Regions from separate parts of the Pseudomonas sp. GNP014 genome, predicted to be linked through region 3. Evidence: predicted binding sites of a transcription regulator. Region 3 holds the regulator's gene; each other region holds the start of a gene.

Region 1 (6,991 bases), 3.2 Mb from region 3:
CCGACCGGACAGGCGATCCACCATATCGGCTTCACTGGCGTTGCCCAGACTGGTGCGCACGGTGTGCAGCGCCTGATTGGGAAAATAGCTGTAGCCCGACAACACTGCCTTGATTGCACTGAGCAACTCGGTGAGGTCCTGCTGTTTACACACATAACCCGCCGCCCCCGATTGCATGCAGCGCATTGAAAAGTGTCCGGGTGCCTGTGACGTCAATACGAGAACCTTGACAGGCATGGCCGTTGAAGTCAGGCGCGCGATAACTTCCAGGCCATCAAGTTTCGGAATACCAATATCCAGAATGACAATATCCGGCATCTGGTCGCGAGCAAGTTGCAATGCATCCACACCGTTATCAGTTTCCGCGATGACTTCATAGCCATGACGTTCCATCAGCATACGTACCGCAAGACGAATGACGGGGTGATCATCCACGATCAGCACTTTATTCATGGGCAAGTCCAGTTTCGCTGTTCGAATTTTTTGAACACGCACAATATCCCAGCCACTTGTCCCGTGGCATGCCAAGTTTCACACGCACTTGCATCCAGAGACATTCCCTACAGCCAATGAGGATAAATCCCACAAAAATCCTTTCCTCATCTAAAAATCCGACGCCTCAACGGACACTCTCGGCTTGAATCTGTAACGGCGTGCGCTGCTTGCCAGCCAGCGCTGCGCTAGCAACGCGAGCGTCTGTCGTGGCAGGCATCACACTCCGCATCGCAGCATATAGAAATAAAAAGTTATGGTGCCCGCCACTTAAAACAGCCGCGTATCGTCAATAACTTACAAACATTCAGAGCACGGGTATTTATACTTCGGAAAATAATTTTGTTATAACCAAGAGCAAGCCCTTGCAACAAAAAAGCCGCCAACAACTCACAAAACAATGAAAACCTACAACCACAAGAGCACGATCATGTTAAAAATCAAGAGCAGAATTACCAACCCGATGACGGTCATCGCTATATTCGCAGCCATTTCGGAAACATCGGCTGCTGTGTCCCTGCCATTTCTTGGCAATGAAGATCGTGAGTTTTACGTGTGATTTCTCGTCATATTCCCGTTCTACTTGTTATTTCTTTTCTTTCTGACTTTAAACTTCAACCACCGCTCACTGTATTCCCCATCCGACTTCAATAAAGATGAAAGCTTTTTAAAAGCCATAGAAAACAGCGAGCGCAACTCCAGACGAAATCCATCTTCGCGAGAACTGCGTGCCCAAGGTATTTCAGGGTTTTCAAGTTGCATACTGTCCGGTCACCCTCAAACCAGCCCATGCAAGGACAAGTGCAGAGCCCACAACGTGGCCGATCCGCCGTCAGGTGACAGCGTATCCTCGGGACCTGTTGTTCAGCACATCATTCAGTTGACCACGGCCCTACGCAGCCTGCACATGATCGACATACGGAATCTCGACACGACGAAAGAGATCACGGCGATTCTGGAAAAAATCCACCACACCGACAAAAAAACCGACCGGGTCATCGTCCTTATAAGCAATCATGTGTCGGATGTTTTCCTGACACAAAACGCGTTACTGCCGATCAAACCGGCGAAGAAGGACACGGGCGCGACGCCCTATATTGTTTACAACGTGTGCTCACAAGCGATCACGCTGTTGGGGCGGGTTTGAAGGATGGAGCACGTCCATTGCGAGAGTGCGCCAGAGATCGCCCGATACGCGCAAGACACAGCATTCAATAAAAAAGGCGGGCCTGTCTTAACGACAAGCCCGCCTTTTCATTGCACAGCGTTCTGAAAGAATCAGAACAACTTGCGACCCTTGTTGGCCGCAATGCGCATGCGCAGCGCGTTGAGCTTGATGAAGCCCGCCGCGTCGGCCTGGTTGTAAGCACCGCCGTCTTCTTCGAAGGTCGCGATGTTGGCATCGAACAGCGAATCGTCGGACTTGCGGCCAGTCACGATGACGTTGCCCTTGTACAGCTTCAGACGAACCACACCGTTCACGTTGACCTGCGAAGCGTCGATCATCTGTTGCAGCATCAGACGCTCAGGGCTCCACCAGTAGCCGGTGTAGATCAGGCTGGCGTATTTCGGCATCAGCTCGTCTTTGAGGTGAGCGACTTCGCGGTCCAGGGTGATCGACTCGATGGCGCGGTGAGCGCGCAGCATGATGGTGCCGCCCGGGGTTTCGTAGCAACCACGGGACTTCATGCCGACATACCGGTTTTCGACGATGTCGAGACGACCGATACCGTGAGCGCCACCGATCTTGTTCAGCGTTGCCAATACGGTGGCCGGGGTCATTTCGACGCCGTCCAGCGCAACGATGTCGCCGTTACGGTAGGTCAGTTCCAGGTATTGCGGGGTGTCGGGAGCCTTCTCCGGGGAGACGGTCCAGCGCCACATGTCTTCTTCGTGCTCGGTCCAGGTGTCTTCCAGCACGCCGCCTTCATAGGAGATGTGCAGCAGGTTGGCATCCATCGAGTACGGGGATTTTTTCTTGCCGTGACGCTCGATCGGGATCGCGTGCTTCTCGGCGTAGTCCATCAGTTTCTCGCGGGACAACAGGTCCCACTCACGCCAAGGAGCAATCACTTTCACGCCTGGCTTGAGTGCGTAGGCACCCAGTTCGAAACGCACCTGGTCGTTACCCTTGCCGGTAGCGCCATGGGAAATGGCGTCGGCGCCGGTTTCGTTGGCGATTTCGATCAGACGTTTGGCGATCAGCGGGCGTGCGATGGAAGTACCCAGCAGGTACTCGCCTTCGTAAACGGTGTTGGCGCGGAACATCGGGAACACGAAATCACGCACGAACTCTTCGCGCAGATCGTCGATGTAGATTTCTTTGACGCCCATGGCCTGAGCCTTGGCGCGGGCCGGCTCGACCTCTTCGCCTTGACCGAGATCAGCGGTGAACGTCACCACTTCACAGTTATAAGTATCCTGCAGCCACTTGAGGATCACCGAAGTGTCCAGGCCGCCGGAATACGCCAGAACGACCTTGTTTACGTCCGCCATGCCATCACTCCACGGGGTTCTACGGAAAGCCGAGGAGTCTACCGCTCAAACGCGATAATTTACAGAGGCGCGACAGCTTAAGACGACAAAGCGACAGATTCTGTCGAGAGCGCGACGATGACCGGCGGGTCAGGAAGTTGCTGCAGTGCTGGCTGGCGTGCTGGCCTGGGGCGCCGGTACGGAGGGCGTTGCCACCCGGGCCAGTTTCACCGCTACCCGACGATTCTTCGCCCGGTTGGCCGCATTGGTGTTGGGCACCAGCGGGTATTGCTCACCGTGGAACCGCACGGTGATCTGCGATTCGGCGATGCCGTTGGCCTTGAAGAAATCCACCACCGCCAATGCGCGACGACGCGACAACTCGCGATTGGTCAGGCGGTTGCCGCTGTTGTCCGAATGGCCATCGAGCTCGATGTGATTGACCGTCGGATCAGCCTTCATGTACTCCAGCATCACTTGCAGCTTGGCCTTGGCAGCAGCGTCCAGATCCGTGCCTTCGCCGGGGAAGCCGATCTGCGACTGCTTGATCTGATCGAAATTCTGCGGCAGCAACTTCGCCACACAGGTCTGGTAGTCGTTGAACGCCTTGCTGAACTTGACGGGCAGCAGGCGCACTTCAGACACCCGGCCATCGCCGGACGCACGGCGCACCACCGGGCTGCGACCGTCGAGCAAACCGTTGATCAGCCCGCCGGCCTGAGACTGCGAACTGTTGAACAGCACGTTGCCAGTTCCGATCCGGACGCTGCCCAGATAGATGTCGTTACGCCCCGGCTGCCACGGCGCGGCCGCCGCGAGCAAGGTCGCCGAACCGCCGCCGAGCATGGCGTTGTAGGCATTCAGACGAAAAATCGCCTGCTCGCCGGCCTTGCGCACGAACTGGCCCGAGCCGAAATCGGTGATCGGCTGGGTCAGACGGCACTCGAACTTGTCACCCTCGACCGTCCACTCAATGTTCTCCAGACGCGTCTGGTAGGTGAGCGCCATCGCGGGGAGGCTGGCAAACACACTGAGCAAGGCTAAATATCGCTGGCGCACGGGAGGCTCCATTGGCTTCTGTAACACAAAGACCGATTCACACTATGTTTACGGCATACCTTCGGGATATCGGAAGGTTCCGGCAAAACTTGATAGCGAGTGCCTGCAAGAGTCTTTTCCGGTAGCATTCCCCTCAGTTTGACCCGCCTGGAATTCCCTCATGTCCGACCGCCTGACCCTGCTGCGTCCCGACGACTGGCACATTCATCTTCGCGATGGTGCCGTGTTGACCAATACCGTTGCCGATGTTGCGCGCACCTTTGGCCGCGCAATCATCATGCCCAACCTGGTACCACCGGTGCGCAACGCCGCTGAAGCCGACGGCTATCGCCAGCGGATTCTCGCCGCCCGCCCGGCCGGCAGTCGCTTCGAACCGCTGATGGTGCTGTACCTCACCGACCGCACCCAGCCCGAAGAAATTCGTGAAGCCAAGGCCAGCGGTTTCGTGCATGCCGCCAAACTGTACCCGGCCGGCGCGACCACCAACTCCGATTCCGGCGTAACCAGCATCGACAAGATCTTCCCAGTGCTGGAAGCGATGGCTGAAGTCGGCATGCCGTTGCTGATCCACGGTGAAGTCACGCGTGGCGATGTCGACGTCTTCGACCGCGAAAAGATTTTCATTGATGAGCACATGCGCCGTGTGGTCGAGCGTTTCCCGACGCTCAAAGTGGTGTTCGAACACATCACCACCGGCGACGCCGTGCAGTTCGTCAACGAGGCTTCGGCCAACGTCGGCGCGACCATCACCGCGCATCACCTGCTGTACAACCGCAACCACATGCTGGTGGGCGGAATTCGGCCGCACTTCTATTGCCTGCCGATCCTCAAGCGCAATACGCACCAGGAAGCCCTGCTCGACGCCGCCACCAGCGGCAGCGCAAAGTTCTTCCTCGGCACCGACTCGGCGCCGCACGCCCAGCACGCCAAGGAAGCCGCCTGCGGCTGCGCTGGCTGCTACACCGCGTACGCCGCCATCGAGTTGTATGCTGAAGCCTTCGAACAGCGCAATGCGCTGGACAAGCTCGAAGCCTTCGCCAGCCTCAACGGCCCGCGCTTCTACGGCCTGCCGGCGAACACCGACCGCATCACCCTGGTTCGCGAAGAATGGACCGCCCCGACCAGCCTGCCGTTTGGCGAGCTGAACGTTATCCCGCTGCGCGCCGGTGAAAAACTGCGCTGGCGCCTGCTGGAGGAACACGCGTGAGTGAAGACCATTTCGACGATGAACTGGACGGTCAAGGTGGCGGCGGTTCCCGTCACCCGATGGCAGCACGCTTTCGCGGTTACCTGCCGGTTGTCGTCGACGTAGAAACCGGTGGCTTCAACTCGGCCACCGATGCGTTGCTGGAGATTGCCGCGACCACCATCGCCATGGATGAAAAGGGTTTCGTTTATCCGGATCACACCTACTTCTTCCGTGTCGAGCCATTCGAAGGCGCCAACATCGAAGCGGCGGCGCTGGAGTTCACCGGGATCAAGCTCGATCACCCGTTGCGCATGGCCGTCAGCGAAGAAACCGCGCTGACCGACATCTTCCGTGGCATTCGCAAGGCATTGAAGGCCAATGGCTGCAAGCGGGCGATCCTGGTCGGCCACAACAGCAGCTTCGACCTTGGCTTCCTGAATGCGGCCGTTGCGCGCCTGGACATGAAGCGCAACCCGTTTCATCCGTTCTCCAGTTTCGACACGGCAACACTGGCCGGTCTGGCTTACGGTCAAACCGTATTGGCCAAGGCCTGTCAGGCGGCCGATATCGACTTCGACGGTCGTGAAGCGCACTCGGCACGTTACGACACCGAGAAAACCGCTGAACTGTTCTGCGGGATCGTAAACCGCTGGAAACAGATGGGCGGCTGGGAAGACTTCGACGACTGATCCTCGTCGGGCAAATCCCGCACACAAAAAAACCGGCCACGCAGGCCGGTTTTTTTGTACCTGAACGTTGCGCCTTACAGGGCAGCAGCGTTCTCGGTCAGGTAAGCCGCAACGCCTTCTGGCGAAGCGTTCATGCCTTTGTCGCCTTTCTTCCAGTTGGCAGGGCAGACTTCGCCGTGCTCTTCGTGGAATTGCAGAGCGTCAACCAGACGGATCAGCTCTTCCATGTTACGGCCCAGCGGCAGGTCGTTGACGATCTGCGAGCGGACAACGCCCTTGTCGTCGATCAGGAACGCGCCACGGAAAGCCACACCGCCTTCGGATTCAACGTCGTAGGCTTTAGCGATGTCGTGCTTCATGTCGGCAGCCATGGTGTATTTCACCTGGCCGATGCCGCCATTGTTGACCGGGGTGTTACGCCAGGCGTTGTGGGTGAAGTGCGAGTCGATCGACACGGCGATCACTTCAACGTTGCGTGCCTTGAAGTCAGCCATGCGGTTGTCCAGAGCGATCAGCTCGGACGGGCAGACGAAGGTGAAGTCCAGTGGGTAGAAGAACACCAGGCCGTATTTGCCTTTGATGGCCGAGGACAGGGTGAAGCTGTCAACGATCTCGCCATTGCCGAGTACGGCCGGGACGGTAAAGTCAGGGGCTTGTTTGCCTACGAGTACGCTCATTGATATCTCCTGGTGTAAAGACTTGAAGTTCAGGGTCCGGGCCAGCCTGCCACCCTCAGGCGACAGCCCTGTGACACGAACCCCCTTCGCAAGGGCCGACCATCATACACTGCGTTTTTGGCCTGTCCTCAACGGTTTTTAGCGAAAGCGGATAATGGCGCTGCATTTCCGGGGCCAGACAAATCGCCATTAATCACCGTTCGTCAGTCATCCGCATTTCCAGTGAAAACCATTCAGAAAGCACTTTGACAATCATTCTCGTTAACATTAAGATCCATCGCAATTGAGTCACAACCAGCGACGGTTCTCACTTATGTATGTTTGCCTCTGCACTGGCGTCACCGACGGACAGATCCGCGATGCGATCTATGAAGGTTGCTGCAGCTACAAAGAAGTCCGCCAGGCCACTG
Region 2 (6,991 bases), 1.2 Mb from region 3:
GGGAGCAGGTCGCTCGGCTCGATGACGAGCGGCAAGCCAGAGAAGTCAGACATGTGAGGTCTCCAGAGCACAAAGGGGGGGATTGTAGCGCAGCCTCATCGGCCACGGCTGCTAAAGCTGTGCAGGGCTTTTTCGATGCACTGCGCGGTTTTGCCGAACGCCTGCGCGGTGATGTCGGCGAACGGCCCGCCGCCCTGGTCGGCCACGACGATCATGATCACCCGGCCATTGTTGACCAGTGAGCGCAGGAACAAATGTTCGCCGCGAAACAGCGAGCGCAGGCCCGGCGGCAACAACGCGGAAAATTGTGCATTGTTCTCGGGGTTGATCCGCACCTGTGCCTGCTGCGCCAGCAGGCGCTGCAACACCTTGCTCTGGCTGACAACGAAATTCAGCGCGGCGGCGTCTTTCGGCAAACCGAAAGTCTGGTGCACGCGCAGATTGGACTGCGTGCGATCGGCCATCAGGATCATCACCCGGCGCATGCCGCTGGCGACCAGAGCATCGCGGGCAGCGACTGTCAGGCTCATGGCATTGGTGAAGCGGCTCGGTTCGGCGAGCAATTCGGCACATTGCCGGCGCCACTGACTCAGGTCTTCAGCGGACGGCGCGGCGGCAGGCAGCATGCCCGCCGGCAAACGGTGCGTGCCCCACGGCCACAACAGCGACACCGCCGGGTGCCACAGGTCCGGCATCGCATGGTGGCGTGCGCTGTTGGCGGCTTGTTGGTGCAACTGCTGTTGCACTTCATCCATCGAGATTTGCAGATACAGGCTGGTCAGGTACTGCCAGCGCTCACTGTGCGGACTGTCCCAGGCCTGTTGCGCCGATAACGCCAGACCGTTGGCCAGCAGCACGGTGTTGGCCGGCTGATTGAGCCAGCGACGCAGGGTCGGATCGTCATCCAGGCGATTCTGCTGGCGCAACGGGTGTTCGCTGTCGCGGGCGATGCGCAGCACTTTGACCAGTTCGCGCTGTTCGCTGAGCAGCAATTTATAGCCTTGCTGCACCCAGATCGGCAGGTGCCAGACTTGCACCAGCGCCTCGGCGATCTTCAGCAGGCGCACGCCAAACAGTTGCTTCTCGACCACCGGAGCCGATTCGCCCTTGTGGATCACCCGCAATTCCCATTCTTCGAGCAACTCGGGAAACTTCAGCGCCAGTGGCCATAACGGCGAGAGAAACAACAGGCTGCCCCAATGGATGTCCTGCCACAGTCGCGCCAGGCGGCTGGCGAAAAAACCATTGGCCTGTTGCGTGGCGTGCTGGCTGATCATTTGCAGTTGGCGCAGGGCCTTGGGGATCTGCATCTGCGGTTGGGCCGGCAAGCGCGCCAGCAGTTCTTCGGTGCGCGCCAGACCCAGACGGTTGATCGCCACCTCGAGGTTTTCCGCCGGTGCGGACATGGTGCCATGGGTGTGACGATTCGCCTCACGGATGATGCTCAAGGCCAGCGCCGGGCTGTCCTGCATCAGCTCGGCGATGTCGCGTAGCGAGCTGCGGTTGTCACGGATCGCGCGGCACACTTTGTCGTGAGCCTCTTGCGGCACGGGCAGGAGCACGCCATCGAGCAACTTTACCCAGCCCTCGAGGGTGGTCGGTTTTGCGTGTGGGACGTTCGTTTCATTAGCCATGTCTGGACGAGATCTTCACTGACTGTAGACGCGCCCGGCATGGGCTAAATTGGCTTTTCGCCTGAACTGGCTATAGTCTGGCGCAGTTTTGCCGATAAGTAGAAGAAGAGATTTTTTAACTTCCGAATATGACCTTGAACCCGACTTAAATAAGTACTTTCTACCTATGGCTAAAATTATCGGCATCATCGTCGTATTCGCGAGCGTGCTCGGCGGATACGTGCTCTCCCACGGCAAAATTGCCGCCCTGATCCAGCCCTTCGAGGTGATGATCATCGGTGGTGCGGCCCTCGGTGCATTCCTGCAGGCCAACCCCAGTTACATGACGATGCACGTGCTCAAGAAATCCCTGAGCATGTTCAGTTCGCGCTTCAGCCACACGTTCTATCTGGAAGTGCTGGGCCTGATCTACGAGATCCTCAACAAGAGCCGCCGCGAAGGCATGATGGCCATCGAGGGCGACATCGAAGACGCCGCCGCGAGCCCGATCTTCGCCAAGTACCCGGCCGTGCTCAAAGACGAGCGCATGACCGCATTCATCTGCGATTACCTGCGCATCATGTCCTCCGGCAACATGGCTCCGCATGAGCTGGAAGGCCTGTTCGACATGGAACTCTACAGCCTCAAGGAAGACCTCGAGCACCCGTCCCATGCGGTGAACGGCATCGCCGACGCCATGCCGGGTTTCGGTATCGTCGCGGCGGTACTGGGTATCGTGGTGACCATGGCTTCGCTGGGTGAAGGCGATCAGAAATCCATCGGTCTGCACGTGGGTGCGGCACTGGTCGGTACCTTCTTCGGTATTCTCGCGGCCTACGGTTTCTTCGGTCCGTTGGCGCACTCCCTGGCTCACGATGCCAAGGAAGAGCTGAACGTCTATGAAGCGATCAAAGCCTCGCTGGTGGCTTCCGCTTCCGGCATGCCGCCATCGCTGGCGGTCGAGTTTGGTCGCAAGGTGCTGTACCCGGCCCACCGTCCAAGCTTTGCCGAGCTGGAACAAGCCGTTCGCGGTCGTTAAGTCATGGAAAATAACCAGCCGATAATCATCAAGCGCGTCAAGCGCATCGCCGGCGGGCATCACGGCGGGGCGTGGAAAATCGCCTTCGCCGACTTCGCCACGGCGATGATGGCGTTCTTCCTGGTGTTGTGGCTGCTGTCCACCGCCACACCGGAACAGAAGATCGCCATCGCCGGTTACTTCAAGGACCCGGTCGGCTTCTCCGAAAGCGGCACGCCATACATCATTGATCTGGGCGGCACGCCGACTCTCGCGCCGGAAAACACCCTCAACCCCGAAGTGAAGTCGCAGCCGCAACCGGACAAGGTCACGGTCGACACCGAGCAGGTCGAAGGCATGGCCGAGCAGGTCGAGAAAGAACGCCTGGAGCTGTTGCTGCAAGAGCTGCAGAACAAGGTCGACGAGAACCCGCAACTGCAGAAATTCAAGGATCAGATCCTGTTCGAGATCACCCCGAACGGCTTGCGCATCCAGATCATGGACGCCGAAAACCGGCCGATGTTCGACTCGGGCTCGGCGCGTCTGAAGCCGTACTTCGAAGACATCCTGCTGGCCATGGCCGACACCATCAAAGCGGTGCCGAACAAGATCAGCATCAGCGGCCACACCGACGCCAAGCCGTACACCGGCACCGGCGATTTCGGTAACTGGGAGCTCTCGGCCAACCGCGCCAACGCCGCCCGGCGTGCCTTGGTTGCCGGTAGCTATCCGGAGTCGCAGGTGGCGCGGGTGGTGGGTTATGCCTCGTCGGCATTGTTCGACAAGGAAAACCCGTTCAACCCGGTCAACCGTCGCATCGACATTGTGGTCCTGACCAAGAAGGCTCAGGCAGCCATCGAAGGGGCGCAAGGTGCCGATCCGGCCAAGCCGGCGGATGACAGCCAGAACGGTAACGCTCCGGCGACACCGGTCGATCCGAACGCGCTGCCGGCGGATCAGCAACCGGTGCCGGCGCACGAACTGCGCGAACGGCTCAACCTGTTCGACGACGCCGCGCCGAAACCGGCCGCGCCGGGAACTGCGCCGCCGGCACCCGCTGCGCCACCGGCCACTGCACCGGCTGTCGCGCCGAAGCAGTAACCGACAAAAAGCCACGGCCACCGTGGCTTTTTGGTTTCTGCCTGCGTCGCAATGAGCAGTCGCAGTTATCGCATTCACGGAAGATCAGTTATGGAAAGACTCAAAGCCTATTTTCAACGGCACGGCAACGCACCTTTCAAATTTGGTGAGGGGCGGGTCAGTGGCTATATTTCAGCCACCCTCGGGCTGTTGAGCCTGCTGGCGGTGCTCTGTTTCCTGTTTCCTGAATGGCTGACCACCGCCGAACTGCGCAAGGTCTATGACGAGCAGTTCGCACGCACCACGCTGTTGCTCGGGCTGGTGCTGTCGTTCAGCCTCGGCACCCTGAACATCCTGCTCAACAAGCGCAAGCGCCTGGGGATTACCGGGCTGGTCGCATCGGGGCTGGCGGTGTTCCTCGGCGGCACCAACGTGCAAGTCAGCGAAATCGGGCAGACCCCTTACTCGCTGGGTCTGGACTGGTTCGTCCTGGCGCTGCTGGTGTCGGCGATCGTCTTCATTCCTTTGGAAAAGCTCTATTCCAAGGACCCCGAGCAAAACATCCTGCGCCCGCACTGGCGCACCGACCTGACCTATTTTTTCGTCAGCCACATGCTGGTGCAGTTCATCCTGATTTTCATCACCGCCTCGTCGGGTTACATCGCCGGTTGGGCGGTGTCGCCGGGGTTGCAGGCCAGCGTCCAGAGCCTGCCACTGGTGGTGCAGTTCCTGCTCGCGGTGCTGGTGGCGGATCTCGGCCAGTATTGGCTGCATCGTCTCTACCATGTGGTGCCATTTCTGTGGCGTATCCACGCGGTGCATCACTCCAGCACCCACATGGACTGGCTTGCCGGTTCGCGCGTGCACTTCATCGAAATCCTGCTGACCCGCACCGGCGTACTGGTGCCGCTGATGCTGCTGGGGTTCGCGCCTCAGGCGTTGAATGCCTACGTGATTCTGGTCGGTGTTCAAGCGGTACTTGCCCACGCCAACGTGCGAATCAATGGTGGCTGGCTGAACTACCTGATCGTCCTGCCGCGTTATCACCACTGGCACCATGCCCGGCACAAGGACTACATCTACAAGAACTACGCGATCCACACGCCGTTGGTGGACATGCTGTTCGGCACGTTCAAGCTGCCGCCGAAAGAGTGGCCGGTGCGTTATGGCGTATTTGGCAAGGAGCTGCCGGGCGGGATCGTGCGTCAGCATCTGTATGCGTTTCGCAAGCCTGAGCCGAAGTAGGCCAGGTGGACAGCAAAAGCCCCGAATGTTCGGGGCTTTTTTGTGTCTGGTGGGGTTAGAAGCCGCGCCGGATACGGTTCTTCAATCCCTCATGGAACATCTCGGCATTGGTCTTGTTGGCGCTGCGTGTCGATTGATTACCGGTCACCGAGTCGAGCGTCATCGAGCGCTTGATTGTTCCTTCGCTGCGATAAGCGTCGATGAAGAAATCCACATCGGCCGGTGTGCTCAGCTTCGGCCACTTATCCAGATAAGCCGGCAATTGCGTGGGGCCGGTCTTGAATGAGCAGATCCGCCGATTGCTGATCGTCGCCTCGCCGATTTCGAACGGCACCCACCACGACAATGCGGTTTTCTCTGACACCACTGCCAGTAGGTGCGTGCATTCGGTGATGTTGCGCGTGATGACCTCGGTGATGTCGTCGGTGGTCTGCGATTCCGGGTCGAGCACGTCGAGGTAGGTCTTGATGTTGGCCTGCATCAATTGGCTATTGATGGCCATGGCCTGTGGACGATCCATGTGGCGGTAGCTGATGAATACGGGCATCAGAAGTGTCCTTTTAGGGCGAGTTCGCGGTAGTAGGCACCGAGGGCGGTGAGGCGGCAGCCGGTGGAGTTGATGGCCGCGTAATACATGTGTTCGGCGCCCACCGGTTCTATCAGGCTGTGGCGATTGCACATTTGCAGTTGCTTGAAGATGTCGCCGTGCTCGGGGTCGAACAGCGCTTCGGTGGGCTCGTAGCTGGGGTCGAGCCTGAAGACGAAACTCGGCTCGGGGAACCAGTCCTTGAGTTTGCGTAGGGTTTCCTCGGCAATCAGCGGTGCCACTTCGCGCAGTGGCACGAACTGCGACACGTTGGTCTTGAATACCGGACGCTGTTCCCAGGCTCCCAGCGCATTGTCGACAAACGAATAGACGCTACCGGGGGTGACCTTGCCGAGCACGTTGGCGGCGCCACCATGCAGCGCTTGCAGCAACAGATCCGTGAACACACCGTGGCCGCGACTTTCGAGGGCGGACTGTTCTTTTTTGCAGGCGGTGAGAATGGTCATGCCTTCGCCGATCACACTGCTGCCGCCGCGTAAATTGCGCATGGCACCTGCTGCTCCGGCCTGGCAGCAATCGAGAATGATGATTTTGTTTTTGATCTGCGACGCCTGATCAGCCCACAGCAGAATGTCGCTGATGCGGATACCGTCTCCGCCAGGCTGGTAGTCCTGAGGAATCAGTAGCCCTTCGTCGATGCTGGTGTCGAACTGCCCATGACCGGCGAAGTACAGCAGTGCCACGTCACAGTCGCCTGAGAACAGGCTCTGGATCTGCTGTTTCATGTGTTTGAGCGTCAGGTTCTCCTCAGAGGAGGTCAGCACTTTGCTGCTGAAGTTCGGGCGCCCGTTGGCGTGGCGCTCCAGTACCGAAGCCATGGCCATTGCGTCGTTGTTACAACCGCTCAAAGGAGCGACATGGGCGTAGTGGTTGATGCCGATAAACAGTCCCTTGCGCATGGTTACACCGCCGTGTGCAGGCGAATCGCACTGACGATGCTGTTGGTGTTCCACGCGCATTCGGCGTGCGCCGCTTCACGCACCACGGTGGAAATGCGCTCGGCGCCGAATGGCTTGATCGCGATGATCACCTTGCCCATCCGTTTGGCGATCTCGATTTCCTTGTTGATCCACTTGCTGTAGGTCGAATACATCCCGGCCATGATCAGCACCGCCGAGCAAGGGCGAATCTTGTTTTCGATGGCTTCTTCGAGCTGCTTGTCAGTCTGCGCACCCATGATCGGGTTATGTGGCGGCACGGAAAAGTTCTTGAAACTGAAATCCGGCTTGGCGCCGAGCAGGCGTACCAGATTGTCGTGAGCGTGGGCGTAGTTCCACGAATGGCTGATGAACAGGTGATAGGTCTGCATAGGGTTCCTCGAAGGTCGCAAAGGTGCGAAGGAGGACCCCAATCTAGGCATCTGGAGCTTGCCTACAAGGGCTGGGCGGTGAAAGAGAAATGTCCTGCAGGCGGGCATGCGCAGGCCTG
Region 3 (6,991 bases):
AATACAGATCCGCAACGAAGCCTGGAACGCTGATGCACCTTTGACTTGAGTTCGAGTCGCTAAACCCGATCGCTGATTCGTCAGCGACCGGACCACAATAGAACCCGACCCCAAAGCGCACAAGCCGGCGGATTCTGGCGTAGCTGTAGGCAATGGCGCAAGGATGTGTAGCCTGTAAGACGTGTCTGAAGGTGTCTTTTAAACATCTTCGTTTAATGAAGAAATTTGCGCCGAACATAAGGGCCCCTTCGCGAGCAAGCTCGCTCCCACAGTTTGGAAGGCATTTCAATCTGACATCTGGAATGCGGTCCCCTGTAGGCCTTCGCCTGCTCGCGATAGCGGTCTGTCTGGTTTGAATGTATTGACTGGAAAATCCTCATCGCGAGCAGGCGAAGGCCTACATGGGTCGCGTTCACCTTCCTCTCTGTTTCAATCCTTGGCAAAAGTTGGAAAGCTTCTTGCAGTACCCGCCGTGAGCCCGCTCTGGGCGTCAAAAGTTTGCTTTAAAGGAACGGGGAAAACCGGTGGATCGCTCTCAGTTATTCAACACTGCTCGCTCGAATGTTGCCGACCTCAGTCGAGGCAATCTGGGCGTGCCATTGTTGCTGCTGGTCATGCTGGCGATGATGATGTTGCCGGTGCCGCCGTTCCTGCTCGACGTGTTCTTCACCTTCAACATTGCCCTGTCGATCGTCGTCCTGCTGGTCTGCGTCTATGCATTGCGGCCGCTGGATTTCGCGGTGTTCCCGACCATTCTGCTGGTGGCGACGCTGCTGCGGCTGGCGCTGAACGTGGCGTCGACGCGGGTGGTGATGCTCCACGGTCAGGACGGCCACGCCGCCGCCGGCAAGGTGATCCAGGCCTTCGGTGAGGTGGTGATCGGCGGTAACTACGTGGTCGGTATCGTGGTGTTCGCGATCCTCATGATCATCAACTTCGTCGTGGTGACGAAGGGTGCCGGGCGGATTTCCGAGGTGAGCGCACGCTTCACCCTCGACGCAATGCCCGGCAAACAAATGGCGATCGACGCCGACCTCAACGCCGGCCTGATCGACCAGAACCAGGCCAAGGCCCGGCGATCCGAAGTTGCTCAGGAAGCCGAGTTCTACGGTTCGATGGACGGTGCCAGCAAGTTCGTCCGGGGTGACGCCATCGCCGGCCTGCTGATTCTGTTCATCAACCTGATCGGCGGCATGGCCGTTGGTATCTTCCAGCACAACATGAGTTTTGCCGACGCCGGCAAGGTTTACGCCTTGCTGACCATCGGTGACGGTTTGGTGGCGCAATTGCCATCACTGTTGTTATCGACAGCGGCGGCGATCATGGTGACCCGTGCTTCCGGTTCGGAAGACATGGGCAAGCAGATCAATCGTCAGATGTTCGCCTCGCCCAAAGCGCTGGCGGTGGCGGCGGGCCTGATGGCGGTCATGGGCCTGGTGCCGGGCATGCCGCATTTCTCGTTCCTGAGCATGGCCGCGCTGGCTGCCGGTGGCGCGTACCTGTTCTGGAAGAAGCAGAACGTCGCCAAGGTGCAGGCTCTGCAAGAGGTCAAGCGCCAGCAGGAGCTGCTGCCGTCGCCGGCCCGCGCCATGGAAACCAAAGAGCTGGGCTGGGACGACGTGACACCAATCGACATGATCGGCCTGGAAGTCGGCTATCGCCTGATTCCGCTGGTCGACCGCAATCAGGGTGGGCAATTGCTGGCGCGAATCAAGGGCGTGCGCAAGAAGCTCTCGCAGGATCTGGGCTTCCTGATGCCGACCGTGCATATTCGCGACAACCTCGACCTGGCCCCGAGCGCTTATCGCCTGACCCTGATGGGTGTGATCCTCGCCGAAGCCGAGATCTATCCCGATCGCGAACTGGCGATCAACCCGGGGCAGGTCTACGGCACGCTCAACGGGATCAACGCCAAAGATCCGGCTTTTGGCCTGGAGGCGGTGTGGATCGAGATCAGCCAGCGTGCGCAGGCACAATCGCTCGGTTACACCGTGGTCGATGCCAGTACCGTGGTCGCGACTCACTTGAACCAGATTCTGTACAAGCACTCCAGTGAGCTGATTGGCCACGAAGAAGTGCAGCAACTCATGCAATTGCTGGCCAAAAGCTCGCCGAAACTGGCTGAGGAGCTGGTGCCGGGTGTGGTGTCGCTGTCGCAACTGCTCAAGGTGCTGCAGGCGCTGTTGGCCGAACACGTGCCGGTGCGCGATATCCGCAGCATCGCCGAAGCCATCGCCAACAACGCTGCCAAGAGTCAAGATACCGCCGCATTGGTGGCTGCGGTCCGGGTTGGCGTTTCTCGCGCCATCGTCCAAAGCATTGTAGGCACTGAGTCCGAGCTGCCTGTGATCACCCTGGAGCCAAGGTTGGAACAAATATTGCTCAATAGTCTGCAGAAGGCAGGACAAGGCTCGGAAGAGGGCGTTCTGCTGGAGCCGAGCATGGCCGAGAAGCTGCAGCGTTCGTTGATCGAAGCGGCGCAGCGTCAGGAAATGCAAGGTCAGCCGGTGATCCTCTTGGTAGCCGGCCCGATACGCGCGATGCTCTCGCGCTTTGGTCGCCTGGCAGTCCCTGGATTGCATGTGCTGGCCTACCAGGAAATTCCGGACAACAAGCAAGTGACCATCGTTGCGACAGTAGGGCCCAACGGCTGAGGTAGTGGTTTATGCAAGTTAAGCGTTTTTTCGCCGCCGATATGCGTCAGGCCATGAAGCTGGTTCGTGATGAGCTGGGCGCTGATGCCGCCATCATTGGCAACCGCCGCATTGCCGGCGGCGTCGAGCTGACGGCGGCGCTGGATTACAAATTGTCGGCGCTGGCGCCTCGGGTTCCGAACATGGAACTCGAAGACGAGCTGCGCAAGACCCAATCGCGCATCGTCACCGCCCAGGCCGAACTGAGCCTGCGTGGCGAAGCCGACGGCAATACCAATCGCCAGTTGTTCGCCGGGCTGCCGTTGACGGCCGGCCTGCCGCTGACTGCTGCCGAACCGTTGAGCGAGCCGGCCTACACCGCTCCGGCGCGTCCGGCCCCGGCACCTGCGCAGTCCTCCGGCGGTGTCGACCCGCGTGCGCTGGACTCGATGCGCTTCGAATTGAACAGCCTGCGCGAACTGATGGAAGTGCAGCTTGGCACCCTGGCCTGGAATCAGCTGCAAGGCAGCCGCCCGGCGCAGGCCAATCTGTATCGCCGTCTGCAGCGCATCGGCCTGTCCGGCCCGCTGTCGCGCGATCTGCTGTCGATGATCACCGATATCGAAGAGCCGCGTCAGGCCTGGCGCATGTTGCTCGCGCATCTGGCGCGGATGATTGCCGTGCCGGAAGTCGAGCCGCTGGAAGAGGGCGGGGTGATTGCGATGGTCGGCCCGGCCGGCATGGGCAAGACCACCACGCTGGCCAAACTGGCCGCGCGTTATGTGCTCAAATACGGCGCGCACAACGTGGCGCTGGTGAGCATGGACAGCTTCCGCATCGGTGCACAGGAACAGCTCAAGACCCTCGGGCGGATTCTCAATGTGCCGGTGACGCACGTTGATCCGGGCCAGTCGCTGGTGCAGGCGCTGGATCCGTTGCTGCGCAAACGCGTGGTGCTGATTGATACTGCCGGCCTGCAAGCCAGCGATCCGGCCCTGCGCATGCAGCTGGAAAGTCTGGCCGGGCGCGGTATCCGTTCAAAAAATTATCTGGTGCTGGCAACCACCAGCCAGAAACAGGTTCTAACCGCCGCTTATCACAGTTACAAGCGTTGCGGGCTTGCCGGGTGCATCCTGACTAAACTGGATGAAACGGCCAGCCTTGGCGAAGTGTTGAGCCTGGCGATCAGTCATGAATTGCCGGTCGCGTACCTGACCGATGGCCCACGGATTCCGGATGATCTGCATCTGCCGCGCCGTCATCAACTGGTCAGCCGCGCCGTCAGCGTGCAAATGCAGGAAGAACCCAGCGAAGAAGCCATGGCTGACATGTTCGCTGATATCTATCACAGCCCGACCAAGCAGGTAGGCTGAGGTATTCATGAACAGTTTTTGTACCTACATCGATGGCCTGCCATGCATTGTTCCGGTTGTGAACGCGCAGCCAGTAATGTGGCCTCCGTCTATGCAAGACAAGGTAAAGAAATAACATGGGCAGCATGCATCCCGTACAGGTGATCGCGGTGACCGGCGGCAAAGGTGGCGTCGGCAAGACTAACGTGTCAGTGAACTTGTCTCTGGCGCTGGCAGAGCTTGGCCGTCGGGTCATGCTGCTGGACGCCGACCTGGGGCTGGCGAACGTCGACGTTCTGCTGGGACTGACCCCCAAACGTACTTTGGCCGACGTGATCGAAGGCCGCTGCGAGCTGCGCGACGTCCTGTTGCAGGGCCCCGGCGGGATCCGCATCGTGCCGGCCGCTTCCGGCACCCAGAGCATGGTGCACCTGAGCCCGGCGCAGCACGCCGGCCTGATTCAGGCGTTCAGCGACATCGGCGACAATCTCGACGTGCTGGTGATCGACACCGCTGCGGGTATTGGTGACTCGGTAGTCAGTTTTGTACGCGCCGCGCAGGAAGTGTTGCTGGTGGTCTGCGACGAGCCGACGTCCATTACCGACGCCTACGCGCTTATCAAACTGCTCAACCGCGATTACGGCATGAACCGCTTCCGCGTGCTGGCCAACATGGCCCAGAGCCCGCAGGAAGGGCGCAACCTGTTCGCCAAGTTGACCAAGGTCACGGATCGCTTCCTTGACGTGGCCCTACAATACGTCGGCGCCGTGCCTTACGACGAAAGCGTGCGTAAGGCGGTGCAGAAGCAGCGTGCGGTCTATGAAGCCTTTCCGCGTTCCAAGTGCGCCCTGGCGTTCAAGGCCATCGCCCAGAAGGTCGACACCTGGCCGCTGCCGGCGAACCCGCGCGGCCACCTGGAATTTTTCGTCGAGCGCCTCGTGCAGCAAACGGCAGGACCAGTGCTATGACCGCCAGCGGTATGAATTACTACAAGAAGTCGGCACGCGACGCGCAATACGAGTTGATCGAGCGTTACGCGCCACTGGTCAAACGCATTGCCTACCACTTGCTGGCACGCTTGCCGGCCAGTGTGCAGGTCGAAGACCTGATTCAGGCCGGCATGATCGGTCTGCTCGAAGTCTCGACCAAATACGACGCCAGCAAAGGCGCCAGTTTCGAAACGTACGCGGGCATTCGAATCCGCGGCGCGATGCTCGATGAAGTCCGTAAAGGGGACTGGGCGCCACGCTCGGTTCACCGCAACACCCGTATGGTCAGCGACGCAATTCGGGCAATTGAAGCTAAAACCGGCCGTGATGCTAAAGATCACGAGGTTGCGGCCGAACTCCAATTGAGTCTCGACGATTACTACGGGATTTTGAATGACACCCTGGGCAGCCGCCTGTTCAGTTTCGACGACCTGTTGCAGGACGGCGAACACGAAGGGCTGCACGAGGATGGCGCCAGTGCTCATCTTGAGCCGTCACGCGATCTGGAAGATGAACGTTTCCAGGCCGCACTGGCGGACGCGATTGCCAATTTGCCGGAGCGTGAGCGACTGGTGTTGGCGCTGTACTACGACGAAGAGCTGAACCTCAAGGAAATCGGTGAAGTCCTTGGCGTCAGTGAGTCGCGGGTCAGCCAGTTACACAGCCAGTGCGCGGCCCGCTTGCGGGGGCGTTTGGGGGAGTGGCGAGCGCGCTGAAGGCAGTGTGGGGACACTGCGAACGAGGCTGGTGCGGTGATGAACGGCACCGGTCTTGCTCTGTTGTGCTCCAGACAGTCTTCGAGTGCTACGCCGGATTGATTGAAATGGCGCGTCCAGGTGCTGGGCGCGTTTAAGACTGCTTGGAGGTCGAATTGGACAAGAACATGAAAATCCTCATCGTTGATGACTTCTCAACGATGCGGCGGATCATCAAGAACCTGCTGCGTGATCTGGGGTTCACCAACACCGTCGAGGCCGACGATGGCACCACTGCCATTCCGGTGCTCAACAGCGGAAGCATCGACTTTCTGGTAACGGACTGGAACATGCCGGGCATGACCGGTATCGACCTGCTGCGCCACGTGCGTGCCGATGAAAAACTCAAGCACCTGCCGGTGCTGATGGTGACGGCAGAAGCCAAGCGTGAGCAGATCATCGAAGCGGCCCAGGCCGGTGTGAACGGCTACGTGGTCAAACCTTTCACGGCTCAGGCGCTGAAAGAAAAAATCGAGAAGATTTTCGAACGCATCGGCTGATGAACGCGCGGGGGAGCTATGGAGCATAACGAATCTTCACAGGGCGATTTCGAGTCGACCCTGAAAAAACACGCGGTCGAACTGGTCGAGAGCCTTGAAAAAGGCAGGTTCGGCGACGCTGTGCAACTGATCCATGAGCTCAATCAGACCCGTGACCGCGGCCTGTATCAGGAAGTGGGCAAGCTCACGCGCGAACTGCACAGTGCGATCGTCAACTTCCAGATTGATCCGCACATGCCGCAGGCCGAGGAAGTGTCGCAAATCACCGACGCCACCGAACGCCTGGGCTATGTGGTCAAGCTGACTGAAGCCGCGGCCAACCGCACCATGGATCTGGTGGAAAGCGCCACCCCGGTGGTCAATGGCCTGGCTGACGAAGCCCAGGCCCTGAGCACCGATTGGGGTCGCTTCATGCGTCGCGAGGTCGGGGCTGAAGAGTTCCGCGAACTGGCGCGTCGGGTCGACGGTTTTCTGTCGCGCAGCAGCACGGACAACCGTGCGGTGTCGAGCAACCTCAACGACATCCTGCTGGCCCAGGATTACCAGGACCTGACCGGTCAGGTGATCAAGCGCGTGACCCAACTGGTCACCGAAGTCGAAAGCAATTTGCTCAAACTCGTGCTCATGGCCAGTCAGGTGGACCGCTTTGCGGGCATCGAACATGACCGCGCCGCGATGCTTGCAGAAAAAGATCCACAAAAACATCTCTCGCAGGGTGAAGGTCCGCAGATTCATGCCGATAAACGAGAAGACGTTGTGTCC

Evidence for each region. The regulator FliA, encoded in region 3, starts transcription of late flagellar genes. The targets are predictions, from matches to a motif close to CTAAAGTTTNNNNNNNNNNNGCCGNTAA.
Region 1: the regulator FliA is predicted to act here: its motif matches at 4,093-4,120, upstream of ACXX9E_RS27765 (flagellar protein MotY).
Region 2: the regulator FliA is predicted to act here: its motif matches at 1,705-1,732, upstream of motA (flagellar motor stator protein MotA).

What each region holds. Positions count from the first base shown of each region.
Region 1 is NZ_JBTGUS010000001.1:6,166,926-6,173,916, forward strand. It holds gene ACXX9E_RS27745 (response regulator transcription factor) at 1-453, opposite strand, end outside; partial or broken gene ACXX9E_RS27750 (hypothetical protein) at 923-1,195, shown strand; gene ACXX9E_RS27755 (hypothetical protein) at 1,310-1,639, shown strand; gene ACXX9E_RS27760 (argininosuccinate synthase) at 1,771-2,988, opposite strand; gene ACXX9E_RS27765 (flagellar protein MotY) at 3,118-4,026, opposite strand; gene pyrC (dihydroorotase) at 4,187-5,233, shown strand; gene rnt (ribonuclease T) at 5,230-5,904, shown strand; gene ACXX9E_RS27780 (peroxiredoxin) at 5,979-6,581, opposite strand; gene ACXX9E_RS27785 (bacterioferritin-associated ferredoxin) at 6,895-6,991, shown strand, end outside.
Region 2 is NZ_JBTGUS010000001.1:1,803,023-1,810,013, forward strand. It holds gene rhdA (thiosulfate sulfurtransferase) at 1-53, opposite strand, end outside; gene ACXX9E_RS08140 (HDOD domain-containing protein) at 96-1,634, opposite strand; gene motA (flagellar motor stator protein MotA) at 1,801-2,652, shown strand; gene motB (flagellar motor protein MotB) at 2,656-3,732, shown strand; gene ACXX9E_RS08155 (sterol desaturase family protein) at 3,823-4,956, shown strand; gene ACXX9E_RS08160 (toll/interleukin-1 receptor domain-containing protein) at 5,012-5,503, opposite strand; gene ACXX9E_RS08165 (caspase family protein) at 5,503-6,462, opposite strand; gene ACXX9E_RS08170 (TIR domain-containing protein) at 6,465-6,872, opposite strand.
Region 3 is NZ_JBTGUS010000001.1:3,000,496-3,007,486, forward strand. It holds gene flhA (flagellar biosynthesis protein FlhA) at 525-2,654, shown strand; gene flhF (flagellar biosynthesis GTPase FlhF) at 2,666-4,006, shown strand; gene fleN (flagellar synthesis regulator FleN) at 4,123-4,953, shown strand; gene fliA (RNA polymerase sigma factor FliA) at 4,950-5,690, shown strand; gene ACXX9E_RS13510 (chemotaxis response regulator CheY) at 5,858-6,229, shown strand; gene ACXX9E_RS13515 (protein phosphatase CheZ) at 6,248-6,991, shown strand, end outside.